DNA from 4 places in the Marinomonas sp. TI.3.20 genome. Region 4 is predicted to be linked to each of the others. Evidence: predicted binding sites of a transcription regulator. Region 4 holds the regulator's gene; each other region holds the start of a gene.
What was found. The regulator PhoB, encoded in region 4, activates phosphate uptake and scavenging genes when phosphate is short. The targets are predictions, from matches to a motif close to TGTCATANNNNTGTCANA.
Positions count from the first base shown of each region.

Region 1 (3,175 bases), on a different contig from region 4:
TCGTATGTTGTCTGGTAGGACAGTTGAGCAGAAAAGAGCACTCTCTCATCTCGTATTGGAAGCGCTAACGCAGTTTTCTTTAGTGGACGTTAGCTTTACGGTTGAAGTCTGTGAAATGGAACGCGATACTTATGCCCGCAAAGTCATTCTATCTTAATCAAGATGCACTAGCTTAATGGCTGTTGCTATAGGGTAAGGAAATATATCATGAAAGTTATGCTGTTATGGGCGCTATTTTTTCCTGTGATACTTTACGCTCAAGTTGATACAAGTGTGCCATCTAACGACAGTGCCGCATCAGTAGATGATCGTACTATGTTAAACAATGATGGCACCAAGATGTCTTCAAGTATGACGACAGACGATCAGGGTGGTTCTCAGGATGTTAATAATACCGAGAATGTTAATAATACTGAGAGCTATACGCCTGAAGAACCTAAAGTGCCTGAGCCGACTTCCAAACGGGCGCAAGAAGCGGATGGACTTTTACAGCAACGCGCGTCACGAGAAATTTCCACGTCCAACAACCCTTTTGTTTTGACACCACATCGACCTAATTATTTTTTACCGATAACATTTAATCCTCATCCGAATGAAAGCGCTTTTTTAGGTGATAAAGCGAACAATGAGGACCTAGATAAAGTGGAATTTAAGTTTCAACTTAGCTTTAAATTTCCTGTTGCGTATAACATTGTTGGTAGGAATACGAGCTTGTGGTTTGCCTATACACAGCAATCCTATTGGCAAGCCTATAATGGCGCGATCTCGGCTCCTTTTCGCGATACTAACTATGAGCCTGAAGTTTTCATTGTTACTCAGCCAAAAAGTGGTTTTTTGAATATAAAGCCTAGCAATATCAGTTATGGTTTTGACCATCAATCTAATGGTCAGTCTGATCCCTTATCGCGCTCTTGGAATCGTCTCTATGTTGATTTTACGTTTGAAGATGGGAATACGGCTTATTCGATAAAGCCTTGGTACCGTATTCCTGAAAGTAAGGACGAAGACGATAATCCGAATATAGAAAAATATTTTGGTTATGGCGAATTTAGAGTATTTCATGCCATTGATGATTACAGTATTGATGTAATGCTGCGTAATAACCTTCGCTCTTCTGAGAATAAAGGGGCGGTAGAGGTTGGCTTTACTTTTCCTCTGTGGGGAAAATCGAGAGGTTATGTTCAGTACTTTAATGGCTATGGTCAGTCCCTTCTTGGCTACGATCAGTCGTCTCAAACACTGGGTGTCGGCATTATGCTTACTAACTGGTTTTAACTTCTCACCACCAATTTATTGGTAAATGAGTTTCTACAAAACAACTTTAACGCCTTGCTGATTAGCAGGGCGTTTTTTCATCGTCATAAAGTTGTCATGTAACTGCAGTCTAAATGACATTTGACTACCTTATGTTGAAAGCATGTTCAACCAGAAAGGTGGTGAAATGAATATTCTTCAAAATATACACGCTGTCGATGTACATGCTTTTTATTGGTGTATGGCACGTAAACATCGCATTGCCATGGCAAGAGTAAGTCGAGCGATTTCTTTTAGTGCTGATGGGCCGCTTTATGTTCTGATCGCGTTTTCATTATGGGTCTTTGGGTTCGAGACCTTGGCTTACGCCATCGTGTTGGGTTTTATTCTTGAGCGCTGTGCATATCTTATTTTAAAGCGAGGTTTTAAGCGTAATCGCCCAGAAGAGGCTCTGGATAACTTTAAAAGCTTTATTGTGCCATCTGACCAGTTTTCATTTCCTTCTGGGCACACTTCAGGGGCTTTTTTTATCGCTTATTGTTTGAATGAAGCGTTTCCTGATTTTGGGCTTTATCTTTATATTTGGGCTGCACAAGTTGGCTTGTCGCGTATTTTTCTCGGCGTGCATTTTCCTACGGATACCGTGATGGGCGCCTTGCTTGGCTCTGGTTGTGCGGCATTAATGATTGGGGTTTTAGTATGAAAATACTTTACGGTGTTCAAGGGACGGGAAATGGTCATATTTCACGTGCACGTTCGATGGCGGCAGAATTTAAGTTAGCTGGCATTGAGGTTGATTTTGTTTTTTCAGGTCGTTCAAAATCTGACTATTTTGATATGGAAATCTTTGGGGATTACCGTGTTTTTAAAGGGCTGAGTTTTGTCTCTAAAAATGGACAATTGGATCTTATATCCACTTGCAGAAAAGCGAATCTCTTCACCTTGTTTAAGGATGTTCGTGAGCTAAATACGCGCGGTTATGATTTGGTGATTACCGACTTTGAGCCTGTAGTAGCATGGGCTGCTAAACGACAGGGAACACCTTGTCTTGGCTTTGGGCATCAGTATGCTTTTAGTCATAATATTCCTCGTTATACTGGGAAGCGTTTATCGCAATGGATTTTGTCTAACTTTGCTCCAGCAACAACTCGATTAGGGGCTCATTGGCATCATTTTGGTTATCCTATTTTACCGCCGATCATCCATTCTCATGAGAAAAAAACGAATCCAGATGATAAGTCTGTGTTGGTCTATTTGCCTTTTGAAAACAGTGAAGAGGTGATGGAATGGCTAGAAGAGGTGCCAAATTATGATTTTCGTTTGCATTGCAAAGACATTGATCCTGGGGTTTACGGAAATGTAGAAGTGTTTCCTTTTAGCCTGAATGAATTTCAAAAAAATCTTAATGAGTGTGAATCTGTGTTGTGTAACGCTGGGTTTGAATTGAATTCAGAGGCGTTGCAATTAGGTCGCCGAATTCTAGCGAAACCCATGCAGGGACAAATTGAGCAACTCTCTAATATGATTGCATTGGATGCGTTAGGGCTGGCCCATACCAGTGAACATCTTAATTCACAGGTTATTCAGTACTGGTTGGATAGCAGTCGAGTGGTACAAGTCTCTTATCCTAATGTTGCTCGTGCTGTAGTGGCTTGGCTGCAAGCGGATAATAACATCACGATAGAGGACCTATGTGCTGATTTATGGGCTCAAACGCCAAACAGTGCAGGAATTGATTTTACCTTTCCATCTGATACTCAAATAACAACAGGTCACTTCGCCGTATAGCCAATCTGATTATTTCAGGTGTATTTGAACCTGCTTAGTTCGAACAAAAGACGACATAACATAGTAAGAAGTCCCTTTGACGTTCATTGAGCTAAAAAATCACAAAGGGGCTTTTTTACTAATGCCTATTTAG
Region 1 is NZ_JBAKAS010000013.1:61,639-64,813, forward strand. It holds gene V6259_RS13430 (5-carboxymethyl-2-hydroxymuconate Delta-isomerase) at 1-157, shown strand, start outside; gene V6259_RS13435 (phospholipase A) at 208-1,275, shown strand; gene V6259_RS13440 (phosphatase PAP2 family protein) at 1,442-1,957, shown strand; gene V6259_RS13445 (MJ1255/VC2487 family glycosyltransferase) at 1,954-3,042, shown strand.
Region 1: a site for PhoB is predicted at 1,357-1,374, ahead of V6259_RS13440 (phosphatase PAP2 family protein). Genes of this name have one in related genera too.

Region 2 (3,175 bases), 300 kb from region 4:
ACCATGGTGACGAGCATGGACTTGTAATACAGAGGATCGTTAAAAAGATCGACGAAGTTTTCGAGACCAACAAACTGCTGACTCAAACCAAAAGCATCTTCACGATAAAATGCTTGAAGAATCGCTTGACCCGCTGGCCAAAGAAAGAAAATCGCCGTAATAATTAACTGTGGTAACACCAGTAAGTAGGGCAGCTTTTTTTGAGGAAAATAAACAGACATAACGTCACTCGAAGAGAAAACAAGAAATCAAAAATCCCTACCTGCACAGCAGATAGGGATAGCAACAATAAAGGCAATTAGTTATGCGCTTTTTCAAACTTACGTAACAGAACATCACCACGTTTCACAGCAGTATCTAAAGCCGCTTGAGGTGTTTCTTTACCACTCCAAACACTTTCTAACGCGCCATTAATCACATCACGAATCTGAACAAAATTACCCAAACGTAGACCACGAGAGTTTACCGTTGGTTGCGTTGCCGTCATTTGAATAACAGCCGCTTCTGTTCCTGGATGAGATTGATAGAAGCCTTCTTTCTTAGTTAGATCGTAGGCAGCGTGTGTGATTGGTAGATAACCCGTGAACTGATGCCATTCAGCTTGGATTTTCGGAGTAGATAAGAACTGAAGGAAAGCCGCAGCCGCTTTATATTGCGCTTTGTCTTTGCCTTGCAAGACCCACAAAGAAGCACCACCGATAATGGTGTTATCTGGTTGTTTAACTTCGCTTGCCCAATAAGGAAGAGATGACACACCAAAATCAAACTTGGCATTACGAGTCATACCACCATAAGCAGATGATGAGCCTGTGTACATGCCACACTGCTGGCTATAGAATTTTGGTGCGGAATCACTGCGACGACCGCCGTAGCTGAAAATACCGCTCTTCTGCCATTCACGCATTTTAGTAATGTGCATAACTTGCAATGGGCCATTAAACAAAAGTTTAGTGTCTAGGCCGGTGAAACCATCGTCATTTGACGCGAATGGTACGTTATGGCGAGCACTTAAGTTTTCAAGTTGTACCCAAGATTGCCAACCTGTCGTGAAACCACATTTCGCGCCACTAGCTAATAATTTTTTAGAAACAGTCTCAACTTCTTCCCACGTTTTTGGTGGAGCACTGATGCCTGCTTTTTTAAACATCTCTTTGTTGTAGTAGAGCACTGGAGTAGAGCTGTTAAAGGGCATAGATAGCATGTTGCCCTTCACATCTGAGTAATACCCTGTAACAGAGCTTAAGTAAGCTTTAGGATCAAAACCTGTTTTAGTGTCTTTCATGAGTTCGTAAACTGGGTAGATCGCGCCTTTCGCCGCCATCATTGTTGCCGTACCCACTTCAAACACTTGCACGATGGCAGGTTGTTTGTGCGCACGAAACGCAGCAATCGCAGAAGTCATGGTTTCGGTATAGGTCCCTTTGAAAACAGGATCTACTTCGTATTTGCTTTGGGAGTCGTTAAACTCTTTAACAATTTCATTCAACTTTTCACCATTAGCACCGCCCATGGCATGCCACCACTCAATTTGAGTTGCGGCGAAACTGGTACTAGCAACAGACATACCTAAAACGGCTGTCGCGATCATTGATTTACGCATTTTGGAGTTCCTCATATGATTATTTTAGTAGTTGAGAAAGCACTGTAGTGGCTCAATGTTTCATTTTTATGATAATTTGGTTTCAAATGAAAGAAAAAAGTACAAAAATGTACAAAAATGAAGATTAATTAAATTTCAGCGGCCTAAATGATGTCAAAACGCTTGAGATGAAAGCGATTCTTGCAAGGCGATATGATTTGACCGTAATTGCATAACGGCCTCTTGAATAACTGTTATGTCTTCTTTGTTTGCGGCTTGTTCGATGATTTTTGCACTCGCACTCATCGCAATACCCGAGACTTCAGCACTTGCTCCCTTGATACGATGAGCAACCTGAGCAACCTTGGCCCAATCTTCTATGGCGGCATAATCAATTAATTGCTGCACCAGCCCAGCACTTTCTTTAATAAACTCCTTGGCGACTAAATCCATGAGCATTTTATTATTGGCTAAACGATTTCTATAATCGATCACATCAAAAATCAGCATCCCTTTTCCCTTCGTTCGGCTACGCTTCTGGTAACCATTTTTCTAGCATACTTTGCAGCTTATCTTTCGCAATTGGTTTTGCTAAATGATCATTCATACCCGCGTCGAGACACAAATCCTTATCTCCCTTCATGGCATTCGCACTGAGCGCAACAATAGGCACATTCGATGATGTTGCTCCCTCCTGCATTTGCCTGATTGCACGAGTCGCCTCGTAGCCATCCATTATCGGCATTTGGCAATCCATAAAGATTAGATCGTAAGACGCCGCCTGCGCCTTCTCAATGGCTTCTTGGCCATTCATAGCCACATCCACATCGACACCAAACATGTTTAATAAACCACGTGCCACAATTTGGTTTGTTAAGTTATCTTCTACCACTAAAATTCTTGCTTCCATATTATCAATGCTCTTTTGTGGCTCTTCTGATGACGAGGTATTGACCGTCATCGTTGGCTCTTCCTGCGGTGGCAAGGTCATATTTGCTAACTGCTCTTCTAACCGTGAGTAAAATACCGGCTTAGCAATGAAGCTTGCATCAGAATATTCAGTTATGTCTGAGTAAGGTTTTAAGACAATAAAACGAATGTCATGTTGTCGGCACAACTGCTCTAACTGAGCGACTTCTTGCTCAGAACAATCATCCAAAACAAACTTATCCACTAAAATACCAGTCAGCGAATCTATGGGCATAGTCAACAATGACCCAAGCTTGTCATGTAAGGTATATTGAACACCAAAATGCGCCAATAATTGGCCAACATATTGTCGCCCAGTGTCATTAGAGTAAACCACAGCAACCGACACATCATAGCGAGGTCCGCTCAGCGCCTCTTTCTCACACTCAAGAGAAACATTAAACCAAAAAGAAGCACCGTTCTCTTTTTGAGCAGAAAATCCTATTTCTCCACCCATTAATTCGATCATTTCTTTACTGATCGCCAGCCCCAATCCGGTACCGCCATACTGTCGTGTTGTAGAATTATCTGCTTGCTTAAAACGCAGAAATAAACGCGCTTGTTGAGATTCTGAAATGCCGATACCTGTGTCATCAATTCGTACATGCAGTGTTTTCTGGCCTTCCT
Region 2 is NZ_JBAKAS010000001.1:403,701-406,875, reverse strand. It holds gene ugpA (sn-glycerol-3-phosphate ABC transporter permease UgpA) at 1-221, opposite strand, end outside; gene ugpB (sn-glycerol-3-phosphate ABC transporter substrate-binding protein UgpB) at 299-1,600, opposite strand; gene V6259_RS01870 (Hpt domain-containing protein) at 1,754-2,089, opposite strand; gene V6259_RS01865 (ATP-binding protein) at 2,109-3,175, opposite strand, start outside.
Region 2: a site for PhoB is predicted at 1,657-1,674, ahead of ugpB (sn-glycerol-3-phosphate ABC transporter substrate-binding protein UgpB). Genes of this name have one in related genera too.

Region 3 (3,175 bases), on a different contig from region 4:
CAAGCTGCGAGCCGGCAAGGTCAATGACCCGCCAGAGGGCGTGAGATAGGTGCGATCTGGGTTCATAACCCGGGTCACCGTATGGCCACCTTTTTCAAACTGATCCTGCAAAGAGCCGTTCATCAGGCCAAGCCAATTTCGATACACTTCAATTTTGTCTTCTGCGTCCACCGCCGCGATGGAGTCTTCACAATCCATAATGGTGGTAATCGCCGCTTCAACCAGTAAATCCTTCACACCGGCTTTATCGGTTTTGCCGACAAGCGACGTCGCGTCGATCTGAATCTCAATGTGCAGGCCGTTGTTTTTTAATAGAATGGCCGTTGGCGTTAACGCGGCGCTATTAAAGCCCACACATTTTTCCGCTTCTGCTAAGCCCACTTGTTCGCCAGATACCAGAGTCACCAGCAGTTCAGCATTGTCTATTTGATACGCCGTTACATCACGATGAGAGCCATGAGCCAAGGGTGCCGCTTGGTCTAATAACTGACGACCAAAAGCGATGACCTTGTCGCCACGAATGGGATTATAACTACTGGTTTTTTCCGCACCGTCGACTTCTGGAATCGCATCCGTGCCGTACAAGGCATCATAAAGACTTCCCCAACGAGCGTTAGCGGCATTTAAGGCAAAGCGCGCATTTTTCAGCGGTACCACCAGCTGTGGCCCCGCTTGCTCAGCGATTTCTTCGTCTACATTCTGGGTGGTGATTTTAAAAGCAGGCCCTTCTGGCAACAGATAGCCGATTTCTTTTAAAAAGGCTTTATAGTCATTGGCGCCATGAGGTTGCGCCTTGTGCGCTAGATGCCATTCGTCGATCTGAGTTTGTAAGACATCTCGTTTTGCCAGCAACGCTTTGTTTTTCGGAGCAAGGTCCTGCAAGGTTGCTTCGAAACCATTCCAAAAGACCGTCGGGTCAATACCGGTACCCGGTGCTATTTCTTCATTCACCAAACGCCATAGCCCTTCCGCTATCGACAAACCGCCTTGCTGGATTCGTGTTGTCATGACCCTTTCCTTATTCTTTCGGCACAAAAATGAATTATTTTTATCAGTTTATATCATTTTGAAACACTTGTAACGGCAAGAGAAAATTACTCTTTATATTGCCGCTCTCTCATCATTGAAAATCAAATTAGTGACTTAATATACGACAAAAAACTCAGCCTAGCTTAGCGTCTAGCTGATTAAGCCATTACGAATATGACATTTTTTACGCAATTCAGTAATAAAAATAATTCATACAGAACACAAAGATATAATAAAAATTATATAGTAATATCAACAGGTTAAGTTAAAACCTCTTTATAAGAACGAATAAACAGCATGGTAGAGAGGCATAAAAATACTAAAAAAATACGGCTATTTAAGCTTTAGTAACGAAACTGTCACAAAGTTTGTTCAATATGTCTCCCCAGACAACGGTGATCAGAAACCATTTATTGTCTAGCACATAAAAATGAGAAGAGATGAACGGCAAAGATTGTCCGTAATCTCAGTTTAAAGAATGATAATTCACACTGAACATTAAAAGGATACACTCTCATGAAACGCATTTTTGCAAGCTTGGCAGTTTGCGCTGCAATCACAGCAACATCAGCTTTCGCTGCCGATCACATCACTGGTGCTGGTGCAACATTCCCATACCCTGTTTATTCTAAGTGGGCACAATCTTACAACAAAGAAACTGGCGCTCAGCTTAACTACCAAGCAATTGGTTCTGGCGGCGGTATCAAGCAAATCACAGCAAAAACCGTTGACTTCGGTGCTTCTGATAAGCCGTTAAAGGCAAGCGTTCTTGAAGAAAAAGGCATGATGCAGTTCCCTACAGTAATGGGCGGCATCGTTCCAATCATTAACGTGAAAGGAATCAAACCTGGCGAATTGGTACTTGATGGCAAGACAATCGCTAATATCTTCCTAGGTAAAATCACTAAGTGGAATGATGCAGAAATCAAAGCATTGAACCCAAGCGTTAACTTACCTGATAACAAAATTTCGGTTGTTCACCGTGCAGACGGTTCTGGTACTACCTTCAACTTCACTTACTATTTAGCAGATATTTCTCCTGAATGGAAAAAAGATGTAGGTGTTGATGCTTCCGTTCAGTGGCCAGTTGGTACAGGCGGTAAAGGTAACCAAGGTGTTGCTAACTACGTATCTCAATTGAAAAACTCAATTGGTTATGTTGAATATGCATACGCTTTGCAAAACAACCTAACTTACTCAAAAATGAAAAACAAAGAAGGCAATATTGTATCGCCTACGATGGAAACTTTCCAAGCCGCCGCTGCTGGTGCTGACTGGAAACACGCTAAAGGCTTTTACCTAATCTTGGCTAACCAGCCTGGTGCGAAAAGTTGGCCGATGACTGCTGCGACCTTCATTCTTCTTCATAAGAAAGTGGAAGATCCAAAAGCAACCAAAGCCGTACTTAAGTTCTTTGATTGGGCATACACAAATGGCGACAAAGCCGCTGAAGATCTTCACTATGTTCCATTCCCAGCGAATGTAAAAGCGCTTATCCATGACGCTTGGGCAAAAGATCTGAAAACGACTGACGGCAAATCCGTATACATGGGCTCTTAAGCTAATGACTAAACCCAACATGACTCTCGTCGACAATACTAAAACGAAAGCTCATGAAGAGGCCGCTGGATCATTCCAGCGGTCTCCTCGCTTCATGAATGGCGAAGGCTTCAACAGCACATTCAAATGGCTTTCAATTTGTTCTGCTATGTTTATCCTTGTTATCTTAGGCGGCTTCTTTGTCTCTTTAACAATGGGTGCATGGCCTGCTATCAGCAAGTTTGGTCTTTCCTTTATTTGGACATCAACTTGGAACCCAGTCACTGAGCAGTTCGGCGCACTACCAGCCATTGCGGGCACACTGATTACCTCTGGTATTGCGATTGTTTTAGCGGTTCCTTTAGCATTTGCCATTGCCATTTACATTACTCAATTAGCACCTAGATGGTTACGTCACCCTTTAGGCATTGCGATTGAATTACTGGCTGCTATTCCGAGTATTATTTATGGTATGTGGGGGCTTTTCTTCTTCGCTCCAGTATTTGCAGAGTATGTGCAAGCACCAGTGATTAATGCCTTTGAAAACGTACCTTTTCTTTCTTCTATCTTTGCAGGTCCTGCGATCGGCATTGGTATGGCAACAGCG
Region 3 is NZ_JBAKAS010000013.1:101,371-104,545, reverse strand. It holds gene V6259_RS13630 (malate synthase G) at 1-1,008, opposite strand, end outside; gene pstS (phosphate ABC transporter substrate-binding protein PstS) at 1,546-2,589, shown strand; gene pstC (phosphate ABC transporter permease subunit PstC) at 2,594-3,175, shown strand, end outside.
Region 3: a site for PhoB is predicted at 1,376-1,393, ahead of pstS (phosphate ABC transporter substrate-binding protein PstS). Genes of this name have one in related genera too.

Region 4 (3,175 bases):
CCAGCGTCTATCACCAAGAAGTTACAGCAAGCTGGTGAATTAAGCGTTGTGGTCTTAGAAGACGGCTGGGGGAAGCCAACCCAAAGAGAAAGAAGAAAGCTAGGATTGGCTCCGCGTCACGCAGTGCGTATTCGTACCGTCCTCCTCAAGTTTAATGGTGTAGTGGTTATCTATGGGCGCTCAATTATTCCCGCACAATCTCTTAAAGGGCATTGGCGAAGAGTCAGCCAGCTAAAAGAAAAACCCCTAGGCGGCTATCTGTTTCGCCACCCTGGCCTGTCTCGTAGCACAATAGAAATCGCCAATTTACCTGCTAACTTGTTTCCCGGCATTCATAAAAAAGTCTGGGCTAGACGCTCTGTTTTTTTACAATATGGGCCTGGTATATTAGTCAATGAAGCTTTCTTTGATACTATTCTCGACTTTAAGTCTCTTCTTGGATCACTATGACAAAATTAAACGACTACGCTGACCTCACTCGCTTTAACCGTCCTATTGGCTCTTTGCTTTTAATGTGGCCAACACTGTGGGCTCTTTGGCTTGCGGCGGATGGCTGGCCGCAATGGCATCTTGTTGTTATTTTTGTCTTGGGTGTTTTCAGTATGCGCTCAGCTGGCTGCGTTATTAATGACTATGCCGATCGCAAAATTGATGGTCACGTTGAGAGAACAAAAAATCGCCCTCTGCCTTCTGGGCGTGTTACAGAAAAAGAAGCTCTGGGTCTATTCTTTGCTCTTGTGCTACTGAGTTTCCTACTTGTCTTATGTACCGATTTACGCACTATTTTATTGTCATTTGTTGGCTTAGGTTTAGCCGCTTTGTACCCATTTATGAAGCGCTATACCAATCTTCCTCAGCTATTTCTTGGTTTAGCGTTTTCTTGGGCCATTCCTATGGCTTACAGTGCCCAAGGCGGCGATTTACTCGATCCTCAACTATGGATGCTCTTTCTAGCTAACTGCCTGTGGACTATCGCATACGATACCTATTACGCCATCACAGACCGTCCAGACGATCTAAAAATCGGTGTTAAATCTACGGCAATCTTATTTGCTCAATACGACTTACTCGTCATTGTTTGCTTACAAGCACTGACCTTATCATTGCTGGTTTGGATTGGCGCACTTGCCCACTTACAGTGGCCCTATTTTGTGTCTATCTTGGTTGCTATTGGCCTCTTCTATCTGCAATTTAAAAAAGCAAAAAACAGAGAACGCCTACCTTGTTTCCATGCATTCCTAGATAACAACCGTATCGGCTATTGCATCTTTATCGGTTTAGCTGCTAACTATTTAGTTTAAAATATGGCAAAAATGTGACAGTGTAATCTAATTGTCACATTTAGCAGATTTAATGGAATCGTTCCTGAAACGAGGGTGAATCCTGTGACTGGTAAAAAAGTATTAATAATTGATGATGAATCTTCCATCCGTGAAATGATCGCGGTTGCCCTAGAAATGGCAGGGTACGAATATATGGAAGCAGAAAACAGCCAACAAGCTCACGAAATCATTGTGGACCATAGACCAGATCTAATTCTTTGTGATTGGATGATGCCTGGTGGTAGCGGTATTGAGCTAACACGTCGTTTGAAGAAAGACAGCACGACAGCGGAAATCCCCGTTATTATGCTGACGGCGAAGAGCGAAGAAGACAATAAAATTCAAGGGCTTGAGGTCGGTGCAGATGATTACATCACCAAACCTTTTTCACCTCGTGAACTCGTTGCTCGCTTAAAAGCCGTATTGCGTCGTGCAACACCACAAGGTGTGGATGAACCTATTGAAATAGACGGTTTGATGCTAGACCCTATTAGCCAACGCGTTACCATTGGCAATAAACCATTAGATATGGGGCCAACGGAGTATCGTTTGCTAAAGTTTCTAATGACACACCAAGAGCGCGCTTATTCGAGAGCACAGCTACTTGATCAAGTGTGGGGAGGGAATGTTTACGTAGAGGAAAGAACGGTCGATGTTCATATTCGACGCCTACGTAAAGCCATTGGCACCGATCACGACTCGTTAATTCAAACCGTACGCGGTACGGGCTACCGATTCTCTGCGAAACGAACGGCTTAATATTATGAAAACTATTTGGCGACAATCTGTCATCCGCTGGCTCTTAGGGTTAACAGCTTGCATCGTCATTGGTTTTATTATTAAGCACCCTCTTCTTGTCGTTCTCATATACCTACTGGGTTCTCTCTACCATCAGCTATATCAGTTGTACCAATTCCATAACTGGCTGCGTTATTCTGGCAAAGCACCGCCGCCAGAAGCGTCTGGTATTTGGGGCGATATTTTTGATGCGGTTTACCGCTTACAGAAAAAACAACGCAAGTCCAAGCGCCGCATGCAGCAAGCGCTAACACGTATCGAACACTCAACAGCCGCGCTAAAAGAAGGCGTAATCATGGCTGACAGTGAAGGTAATTTAGAATGGTGGAACAACTCAGCGGCACACTTCTTTGGCTTAATGCGCCCTGTTGACCGTGGTCAGACCATAACGAACATCGTTAGAAATCCAGATTTTTTCCGCTACTTCACGCAAAAGCGCTTCGGTGAACCATTAATCATAAAGTCGCCAGCTAAAGAAGGCGTGTATTTAGAAATCCAAACAACGCTCTATGACAAAAATGACCACCTTATTTTTATTCGAGATGTGACTCGTCTCCATTTACTTGAAATAATGCGTAAAGACTTCGTTGCCAATGCTTCTCACGAACTAAAAACTCCGCTAACCGTTATTAAAGGCTACCTAGAAACCTTAGAAATGTTTCAAGACAATTTGCCAACCAGTATGCAAAAAGGCATTGCCAATATGTCTGAGCAGTCGGTACGAATGGAGCATTTAATCGAAGACCTGTTATTACTATCTCGTCTTGAGAGCAATGAAAAAGGTGAAGAAGATAAATGGTACGCCGTCACGGATTTCACTACCGCGATTAAGAAAATGGCGTCACCTATACTGACAGAGCAACATAAGCTAAGTTTTGACATACCAAGCAGCGCACGTCTTTATGGCTCTTATAATGAACTATACAGCGCCTTTTCAAACCTCGTCGTCAACGCTATAAAGTACTCACCTGATGGCGGAGATATCCTAGTAAGATGGGAATCAAGCGAATTTAATGGCGTCTTCTCTGTGAAAGACAATGGCCTTGGTATCGACC
Region 4 is NZ_JBAKAS010000001.1:106,406-109,580, forward strand. It holds gene V6259_RS00485 (chorismate--pyruvate lyase family protein) at 1-450, shown strand, start outside; gene ubiA (4-hydroxybenzoate octaprenyltransferase) at 447-1,301, shown strand; gene phoB (phosphate regulon transcriptional regulator PhoB) at 1,386-2,081, shown strand; gene phoR (phosphate regulon sensor histidine kinase PhoR) at 2,086-3,175, shown strand, end outside.